DNA from 4 places in the Nocardia pseudovaccinii genome. Region 4 is predicted to be linked to each of the others. Evidence: riboswitches for the same ligand, from Rfam matches in the RefSeq annotation. Region 4 holds a riboswitch; each other region holds the start of a gene.
The links. A riboswitch is a leader RNA that binds a small molecule or an ion and turns the genes downstream of it on or off. The one in region 4 is predicted to bind S-adenosylmethionine.

Region 1 (2,195 bases), 2.0 Mb from region 4:
CCGCCGACCACGCACGGCACCGGGATGGCGGCGAGGGCAGCTGCGATGCCGCCGCGCCCGCGGCCGATGTCGTGTCGGTTCATCGCCTCGGTCAGCAGCACGTAGGTGGCGGGATCGAAACGACTGCAAAGCTTTTCGGCCTGGTGGTCCAGATAGCTCTGTACCGCATAGCGGCCGCCGTTGCGCGGATCCTCGTCGCCCTGCGCGTTGTTCTCGAAGCGGTGATCGAGTTCGCCCTCGGTGCGGTAGGTCAGGTGTGCGATGCGGCGGGCGATGCCCATGCCGGTCGTCGGGGCGCGATCGGTGTCGTGGTAGTCGCCGCCCTGCCAGTCCGGATCGGCCTTGATGGCGGCGATTTGCGTTGTCTGCGTGCCGATCTGGTCGGCGGTGGCGCGTGCGCCGACGGCGAGTACCAGCGCGGAACCGACCCGTTCCGGCGCGCCGGCCATCCACTCCAGCACCCGCATGCCGCCCATCGAACCGCCGACGACGGCGGCCAGCCGTTCGATGCCGAGCAGATCGAGCAGCGCCGCTTCCGCGGTCACCTGATCCCGGATCGAGATCTCCGGAAACCTTGCGCCCCAAGGCTTTCCGTCCGGCGCCAGCGTCGAGGGGCCGGTGCTGCCCTTGCAGCCGCCGAGCACATTCGTCGCGATGACGCACCATTCGTCGGTATCCACCGGTGCGCCCGGCCCGACCATGCCGTCCCACCAGCCGGGCAGCGGATGGATATCGTCGGGCACCCCGACGACATGCGAATCGCCGGTCAGCGCGTGCTCGACGAGCACCACATTGTCCAGTGCGGGGGAGAGCTCACCCCAGCGCTGCACGGCCAGATGAACGTCCGGGATGACCGCGCCGGTCTCCAGCCGCACGTCCCCGATGGCAATGATGCCGAGCCTCCCGTCCGGCGGTGGCAGTGCCACCGCGGACGAACGCGCGGTACGAGGGTCGGTCACGGTCACGACTCCGCCTCGCTGGCGCTCGGCTCCGTCGCGACCGAGGGTGCTGTGTCGATGGTTCGCTCGCTGCGCTCGCTCACGACTCCGCCTCGCTGGCGCTCGGCTCCGTCGCGACCGAGGGTGCTGTGTCGATGGTTCGCTCGCTCACGTCGTCGCCGCCGTGAAACCAGCCCGCTGAGGACAGTGCGTCGCCGATGCCGGGGGAATCACGAGGGAACGCACATCCTCGATGTTAGCTACCCGACTGAACCGGGCCGCGGTCCGGTAGACCGGGAGTGTGGCCGCGGACGCGATGGGGTCACTCATGTCGTGCTCCAAAGGGTTGTTCGCCAGCAGGTCTTATCGGGATCTGGGTAACGGACAACAACTCATCGGAAATACCTCCTGAAGTGCGCGCTTGCTCTCGACCATCGAAAGCCCGGTCATCACCCGGAGCACCCCACCGCTGCTGGAGGGTTGCCGTCCAGCAAGCCGGGGCTTCGCGCTGGCACTCATGACCTGACGGACATGGTAACCGCCGCGCCGTCGGCGACTGAAATCCGTTACCGGTTGTCCACCGGTTCGGTCGCGGGCTGCCCGGTGCACACGCGCATGAACTCGTCGAACGACGTGGTGAATCCGGTGCGGGCCTCCGCGGCGGCCGCAGCGGTGTCCTCCGCGTCGAAGATCGAGTTCTGGCACTCCATGCTGAGGTGGCCGATCAACTGCCAGGCGCCGACGACCAGTCGCACCGGCAGCGCGTCGGGCTGGGTGCCGAGCCGCTCGGCGATCGCGTCGGCGATCGCGGCGTTCTTGTCGTCGGCCAGTTCCATGCTCTGCGCACTGACCGTCGGACTGCTGCGCAGGATCCGCTGCATCTGCTGGAAGCGCCGGAACGACAGCGGTCCCTCGGTATTCACCGCGGCCTGGTCGACGACCAGCAGGAAGGCCTCGCGCAGCGATCGCAGCTCATTGCCGGTGACCGGGAGTCCACGCAGGCATTCGGCGATCGCGAGTCCGAAGTCCTTGACCGGCCCGAGGACGATGGCTTCTTTGCTGTCGAAATACCGGTTGATCGTGCGCGGGGACACATCCGCGCGGTCCGCGATCTGTTCGACCGTCGTCGCGTCGAATCCCTGTGCGTCGCACAGGTCGAGCGCCACCTCGATGATGCGCAACCGGGTCTGCTGCTTCTTGCGCTCGCGCAGCCCCGGGCTGCCGGGCGCACTGGGCCCTGGGTTCGCTGGGGCGCGC
Region 2 (2,195 bases), 3.5 Mb from region 4:
ATCCGATCAGTTCGCCGTCGATGTGCACGGTGCCCGCATCCAGCGACTCCAGGTGGTTGACCACCCGCAGCAGCGTCGACTTGCCGGAGCCGGACGGTCCGATCACAGTGACCACCTCACCGGCGTGGACCGTGAGGTCGATGCCACCGAGTACCTCGGTGCTGCCGTAGGACTTACGCACCCCGCGCACCTGTACCGCAGGAGCCGGGGCCACCGGCGCGCTCATCGAGTCGCTCCGCGTGGTGCTGCGGAACCGATTTCGGCGATTTCGCGCAACCGGCGCCAGACCTTCCGCACCGGTGTCGGTGGGGGCGTGCGGTGCGCGCCCTTGGCGTAGTGGCGTTCGATATAGAACTGCACCACCGACAGAATCGTGGTCAGCACGATGTACCAGACGGTGGCCACCATGAGCAGTGGCACCACCCGGCCGTTGCGGCCGTAGATCACCTGGACCTGGTAGAAGAGTTCCGCGATCGCCATGACCGAGACGATCGAGGTGCCCTTGAACAGGCTGATCACCTCATTGGTCGCATTCGGCAGAATCGAGCGCATGGCCTGCGGGACGATGACCGTGCGGAACTGGCGCACCCGTGGAATGCCGAGTGCCGCAGCTGCTTCCAGCTGCCCCGGATCGACCGAAATATATCCGGCCCGGATGATCTCGGCCGCATACGCCGCCTGATGCAATGCGAGTCCGATGACCGCCGCGGTGAAACCGCTGATCACCCCGTTCACCTCGAAGGTGAGAAAGGAAGGGCCGAACGGGATTCCGAGCGAAAGCGTGTGGTAAAGGTAGGCGATGTTGAACCAGAACAGCAGCTGCACGATGAGCGGAATCGAGCGGAACGCCCAGATATAGACCCACGAGATCACCCGCAGCACCGGATTATTCGACAGGCGGGCGATCGCCAATGCCGTACCGATCAGGAATCCGAGTGCCGTACCCCACAGGGTCAGCTCCAAGGTGACCTTCAGCGCCGACAGCACCGATTTCGCGGTGAAGTACTTCGCGAACGTCGACCAATCCCAGCCCGGATTGGTGGCCAGTCCGTGGACGAACTGCGCGAGCAGCACCAGCGCGATGGCGCTGACGACCCAGCGCCACGGATGCCAGGACTTGGCGATCGCCGGTTCGTCGGTACTGCTTACGGTGGCGGTGGGTGCAGCCGGTATCGGGACATCCGATACCGGAGTATCGGATGCGACGGATGCGCTCATATTTCGGTTCCTCCATCGTTCCCGGCGGAAGCACCCGCACCCGGTGACCGGGGGGTTGCTGCGACGTCGATGAGCCAGGTCTCTCGGTCGCTCTGGATGGTGTGTCCGACGCCGAGCACGGGTCGGTCAATGGGTCTAGCCGAAATATCATGCGAAGCAGGCGAAGTCTGGCACAAGGGTACGAATCAGCGTGAGCGCAGACCTTGTTTGCATGGTCGTGAGCAGGCACTATTGGCTCGGTCGTGCGGTGGATCGCGGCATTTCGAACCAAGTTTTCCGCGTGCTCTTCGTCCGGTTCGCCCGCCCGCGGATCGCCGCGGCGGTCCATCGGGACGCGCGGCGCGAACGTGTCGCCTGCCGAAATAGACGCTGTTGCGAAGGTTTGCCGGAGTACTCTCGGACCTCGATTCGTGCCCGACGATGAGGAGGTCCGCCGTGACCCTGCTGCGCCGTCTGATCACGCTAACCGCTATCGCGACCGGTACGGCCGCGATGACTCTCGCCGCCCCCGGCATCGCCGCCGCGGGTCCGGCGCCGATACCCGCACCCGCCGTTCCGGCCGCGACCGCACCGTCGGCCCAAGCCGCACCCGGTGATCTGTTCGCCGGTTACCGAGCCGTCGTGGAGGCGCTGCGCACCTTCGGCATCGACCCGTTCCTGTACCCGGCGGTCGCGCCGTTCTGCTCCGACACCGGCAGCCTCGGTCTGGTGCCCGCGGTGGCGGGCGCGGTCCCGGGGCCGTGGCCCAAAACCACGGTGGCCATTCCAGGACTCGACCCGGCCGCCGTCAAGGCGGGCCAGGTCATGTTCACCTTCGTCCCCTACGGCCTCGGCGCGGACGGCACGAATGCTTCGGGCATGAACGTCGCCTGGGTCAACCTGGCCAATGGCCGCAGCGGCATCACCGCCATGGGATCGATCTCCGATGTGGTCCGCACGATGGTGCCCGCCGAAACCCCGGCCGAGATAAGGCCATT
Region 3 (2,195 bases), 160 kb from region 4:
CGGCCAGGCGCATGACGGATCACGCGGCGGAAGCGGCCGTGCCGATGCCGAGTGCGGCGAGAACGGCCGCGCTGATCTGTTCGAGCCGATCGCGAACCTGTGGGCGGCGCAACATCGCAACCGCTCGTGACGCCAGCACGGCGAGCAGGATCATCTCGACGGCGGCAATGGAGCATTCGATGGCCCCGAGCGCGAGAGTGTTCGAGAACGTGACATCGGTGAGGAATTGCGGCAGTACCGCCAGGTAGAACAGCCCGACCTTCGGGTTGAACATGCACGAAACCAGGCCTGCGGCGAATGCCGATCGGATCGAGGCGGGGGCCCCCGCGGCCGACTGCCCGGACGCCGCGGCGGTGCCCGCTCTGCGCTGCTTGCGGTGATCGATCAGCGCGCGAATGCCCAAGTACACCAAGTAGATTCCGCCGATCACCTTGAGCATCCGGTAGGCGGTCGCGGACTGTTCCAGCAGGGCGGCGACGCCCGCCGCGACCACCACCGCCCACACGATCCCGCCCAATGCCGAGCCGATCGCCGCGGCAATGCCAGGGCGCGCGTCCACGATCGAGAATCGCAGCACCAGGAACGAATCCGGGCCGGGCGTGATCGACAGCAGAATGCACAGGCCGACAAAGCTGAGCAGCAGGGAAAGCGTCACCTCTCGATCAGACCGCACATCACCCTGGATTGCAAGGTTATTTATTAGACTGCATGTATATGCAGAAAGGAGCCGGTTGACAGGGCGGTGCGGCATCTGCCAATCTCGGTTCAGGTCATGAGTACCAGCGTCAAGCCCCGGCTAGCTGGTCGGCAACCCTCCTCCGCGGTGGGGTGCTCCGGGTGACGACCAGGCCGCAGCCCGACCGGGTGCGGCAAGCGCGGACTCGGATGATCACCTGATTTCGGGTCCTACAGCCGATGGGATTTGTGATGACCGCTGTAGTTGAGCAGAGCTGTGCTTCCCTCGCCCGGGTTTCCGGCGACGACCTCCAGGTGCCGCTCGTGCAGGGCGGAACGACCACCTGCACAAACTTCGACTACGCCGCTAGCGCACCGGCATTGGCGCAGGTCACCGACCGCGTGCAGCAGCTGCTGCCGTTCTACGCGAGCGTGCACCGCGGCGCCGGTTACGCCTCGCGGATCTCCACCGAGTGCTATGAGGCCGCGCGCGGTTCGGTCACCCGCTTCCTCGACGCCGCCGACGACCAGGTCGTGGTGTTCACCCGCAACACCACCGATTCGCTGAATCTGCTCGCCGCCTGTGTGCCCGGCGACACCGTGGTGCTGGATATCGAACATCATGCGAACTTCCTGCCCTGGACCCGGCGCGGTCGCCGCGTCGTCAAGGCCGCGGCGACCGTCGAGGAGACGATCCGTCAGCTGATCGCCGAATTGTGCAGTAAGCCGGCGGCATTGCTCGCGGTCACCGGCGCGTCGAATGTGACCGGTGAGGTGCTGCCGCTCGAGCGCCTGGCCACCATCGCGCACCAGTGCGGTGCGCGGATACTGGTCGATGCCGCGCAACTGGCACCGCATCGTCGAATCAGCCTGCGCGCCACCGGAATCGACTACCTCGCCTTTTCCGGTCACAAGCTCTACGCACCGTTCGGCGCGGGAGTGCTTGTCGGACGCCGGGATTGGCTGGATGCCGCCGAACCGTATCTGGCGGGCGGCGGGGCGGTCCGCGAGGTCACCACTACCGGCGCGGAATGGGCATCGGCACCGCAGCGTCACGAGGCCGGTTCGCCGAATGTCCTCGGCGCGGCCGCACTCGCCGCCGCATGTGACGCGCTGTGCGCGATCGATCCGAAAACCCTTGCCACGCATGAGCGACGGCTCGCCGATCGCCTGCGCGCCGGGCTGTCCGCGATTCCGGGTGTCAGCCTGCTGCGCATCTGGGACGACAGCCCCGACACCGTCGGCATCGTCGCCTTCACCCTGGACGGATTCGTCCCCGGACACGTCGCGGCCTATCTCTCCGCCGAACACGGCATCGGTATTCGCGACGGCCGCTTCTGCGCGCACCCGCTGCTCGAGCGGCTCGGCCTGGACGGTGCGCTGCGTGCCAGCATCGGCCTCGGTACCAGCTCCGGCGATGTGGATCGGCTGGTCGATGCCATCGCCACCCTGGTCGACGAGGGGGCGTCGTGGAAATACGCCAGTACTGACGGACTTTGGAATCCGACACCCGAGACCCG
Region 4 (2,195 bases):
CCTGGGTCGGCACCGAAAGCGCCTGCTCCCACTGATCCAGATCATCGCCGTCGACGAAGACCGTCTCCACGCCCCAGCGCGGCAGGATCTCGTTGCAGACCACGAAGCACGAGCCGAACAGGCTGCGCGCGGCCACAAGTCGATCGCCCGCGCCCAGAAGCGCACCGAGCGCGGTGAATACGGCCGACATGCCGCTCGCGGTAGCGAAACATGCTTCGGCGCCGTCGATCAGACGCAGCCGCTCCTCGAACATGGCGACCGTCGGGTTGCCGTAGCGGGAGTACACGAAATGCTCGATATCGCCGGTGAACGCGGCCTCGGCCGCCTCGGCGCTCTCATAGACGAAACCGGAGGACAGATACAGCGCCTCGGCGGTTTCCTCGAATCCCGAGCGGCGCAGGCCACCTCGCACGCCGAGCGTCGCGGGACCGACGCCCTCGGGCAGCGGCTTGTCGAACGAACCGCCGGTGATCATGACTGCCGCCAGGGCAGGCCGATGGCGCGCCAGCCGGAGCCGCCGCGATGTCCGAGCTCATCGATCGGGCCTTCGAAGCCCTCCAGCACATTGAACGACGGGGCGATGCCGGCCCCGGTCGCGGCGACCGCCGCACCGATGGAACGCTGTCCGGAGCGACAGAGGAAGACGACGGGTGCGGCCGGATCCCGCCCCTCCAGCGCCTTGGTCAGCTGCTCGACGAACTCACCGTTGCGGGCGCCGTTGCTGTCGACCCATTCGATCAGCACCGTCGGCCGTTCGATCGAGGTCGTATCCGGCACACCGACGAAACGCCATTCGGCCTCGGTGCGCACGTCTACCAAGACAGCTTCGGGATTGTCCTGCAACAACTCCCACGCCTGCTGTGGGGTGATGTCACCGGCATATGTCATGCGATCCTCCTGTGAATCCACGCTTGCCGCACCTGGGTTTCGGTACACGGCCAGGTCGTCACCCGGAGCACCCCACCGCGGAGGAGGGTTGCCGACCAGCCAGCCGGGGCTTGGCGCTGGTACTCATGACCTGAAAATGAGATTGCCTGGGTAGGGGCCGCCATGTCAAACCCCATTTCGCACCGCGCACAAGGAATCAACCGCAGACGATCCATCGGTCTTGGGAGCGGGTCAGATTCCAGGTTGCCGGGGTTTCCCGGCCGTCGACCGCGATGGTCACCGTCGCCTTGGCCTTATCGCCGTCGACCATCGCATTCTCAATCTTGGTCACCTTGATCGACTTTCCGGCCGCGGCCCCGCCGAACTGACCGGCGAGCGGCGTCTTGCTCTCGTCGAAGCCCGGACAGGCCACGGCAGGCGGCGGCGTGCTGTCGGTGGTGGCGCGGGCCTCCGCGTAGCGCTGCACCGCGGCCGCGATCTTGTCCGATTCTGTGACATTTTTCTCAGCGGGCGAAAGCACCGCACCGAGCACGATCGCGACCAGCACGACAGCGGCGAAGACGGCCGCCGCGATGAACGGCGCGATGGAGCGACGATCGGTCTGATCGACCTCGATTACGGGTTCTTCATCGGTGCCCTGCTGCTCTGTCATGGGTCGATCATCCCTGGTGGACGGCGGTATCCGGCATTCGGCCCCGAGACGCGTGCCGCGCGGATTTGATAGATGTGCGCAGAGCGGGTAGTCACGGTAGGTGGGCCGGGGCAGCAAACACCCGGTGTACGCACCGCCGCAGGGTGCGCGCTGTGCCACCGATAGAATCGCGAGACTGCGGCCTGCTGTCATAGCCGAGATGGCCGCCTGTTCGCATCAGCAGATGCGACCGAGAGGGTGCGTCAAGTTAGCCTAAGCTAAGACTGACGCCGTAATTATTTCGACCATAAGGGTGCGCGTAAAAGATGACCGAACAGAGTGCTGAGTCGACTAGCGGTGCGCACGGGCCCTCCGTGGTTACGCAAGCTGCCTCCTCCGGGCCTGGCGCGCACACCGCGGGGCCTCGCCCGCTTCGCATCGCGATCGTGGGCGCGGGGCCGGCCGGAATCTACGCCGCCGACGCGTTGATGAAGTCCGATGCCGAGGTGAGCATCGACCTGTACGAGCGCATGCCCGCGCCGTTCGGGTTGATCCGCTACGGCGTCGCGCCGGACCATCCGCGCATCAAGGGCATCATCACCGCCCTGCACAAGGTGCTGGACAAGCCGCAGGTCCGCCTGCTCGGCAATATCGATTACGGCACCGACATCACCCT

Region 1: another riboswitch for S-adenosylmethionine. It lies ahead of metX (homoserine O-acetyltransferase MetX); the one in region 4 lies ahead of ACQPZ2_RS04245 (rhodanese-like domain-containing protein).
Region 2: another riboswitch for S-adenosylmethionine. It lies ahead of ACQPZ2_RS32515 (amino acid ABC transporter permease); the one in region 4 lies ahead of ACQPZ2_RS04245 (rhodanese-like domain-containing protein).
Region 3: another riboswitch for S-adenosylmethionine. It lies ahead of ACQPZ2_RS03425 (aminotransferase class V-fold PLP-dependent enzyme); the one in region 4 lies ahead of ACQPZ2_RS04245 (rhodanese-like domain-containing protein).

What each region holds. Positions count from the first base shown of each region.
Region 1 covers NZ_CP192074.1:8,737,251-8,739,445, reverse strand. The annotation lists gene metX (homoserine O-acetyltransferase MetX) at 1-926, opposite strand, end outside; SAM riboswitch class IV at 1,351-1,461, opposite strand; gene ACQPZ2_RS39480 (TetR family transcriptional regulator) at 1,505-2,195, opposite strand, start outside.
Region 2 covers NZ_CP192074.1:7,223,018-7,225,212, reverse strand. The annotation lists gene ACQPZ2_RS32520 (amino acid ABC transporter ATP-binding protein) at 1-226, opposite strand, end outside; gene ACQPZ2_RS32515 (amino acid ABC transporter permease) at 223-1,218, opposite strand; SAM riboswitch class I at 1,228-1,321, opposite strand; gene ACQPZ2_RS32510 (hypothetical protein) at 1,654-2,195, shown strand, end outside.
Region 3 covers NZ_CP192074.1:765,597-767,791, forward strand. The annotation lists gene ACQPZ2_RS03420 (LysE family translocator) at 20-655, opposite strand; SAM riboswitch class IV at 769-882, shown strand; gene ACQPZ2_RS03425 (aminotransferase class V-fold PLP-dependent enzyme) at 928-2,195, shown strand, end outside.
Region 4 covers NZ_CP192074.1:929,596-931,790, forward strand. The annotation lists gene ACQPZ2_RS04240 (O-succinylhomoserine sulfhydrylase) at 1-475, opposite strand, end outside; gene ACQPZ2_RS04245 (rhodanese-like domain-containing protein) at 472-888, opposite strand; SAM riboswitch class IV at 903-1,019, opposite strand; gene ACQPZ2_RS04250 (Rv0361 family membrane protein) at 1,085-1,540, opposite strand; gene ACQPZ2_RS04255 (FAD-dependent oxidoreductase) at 1,894-2,195, shown strand, end outside.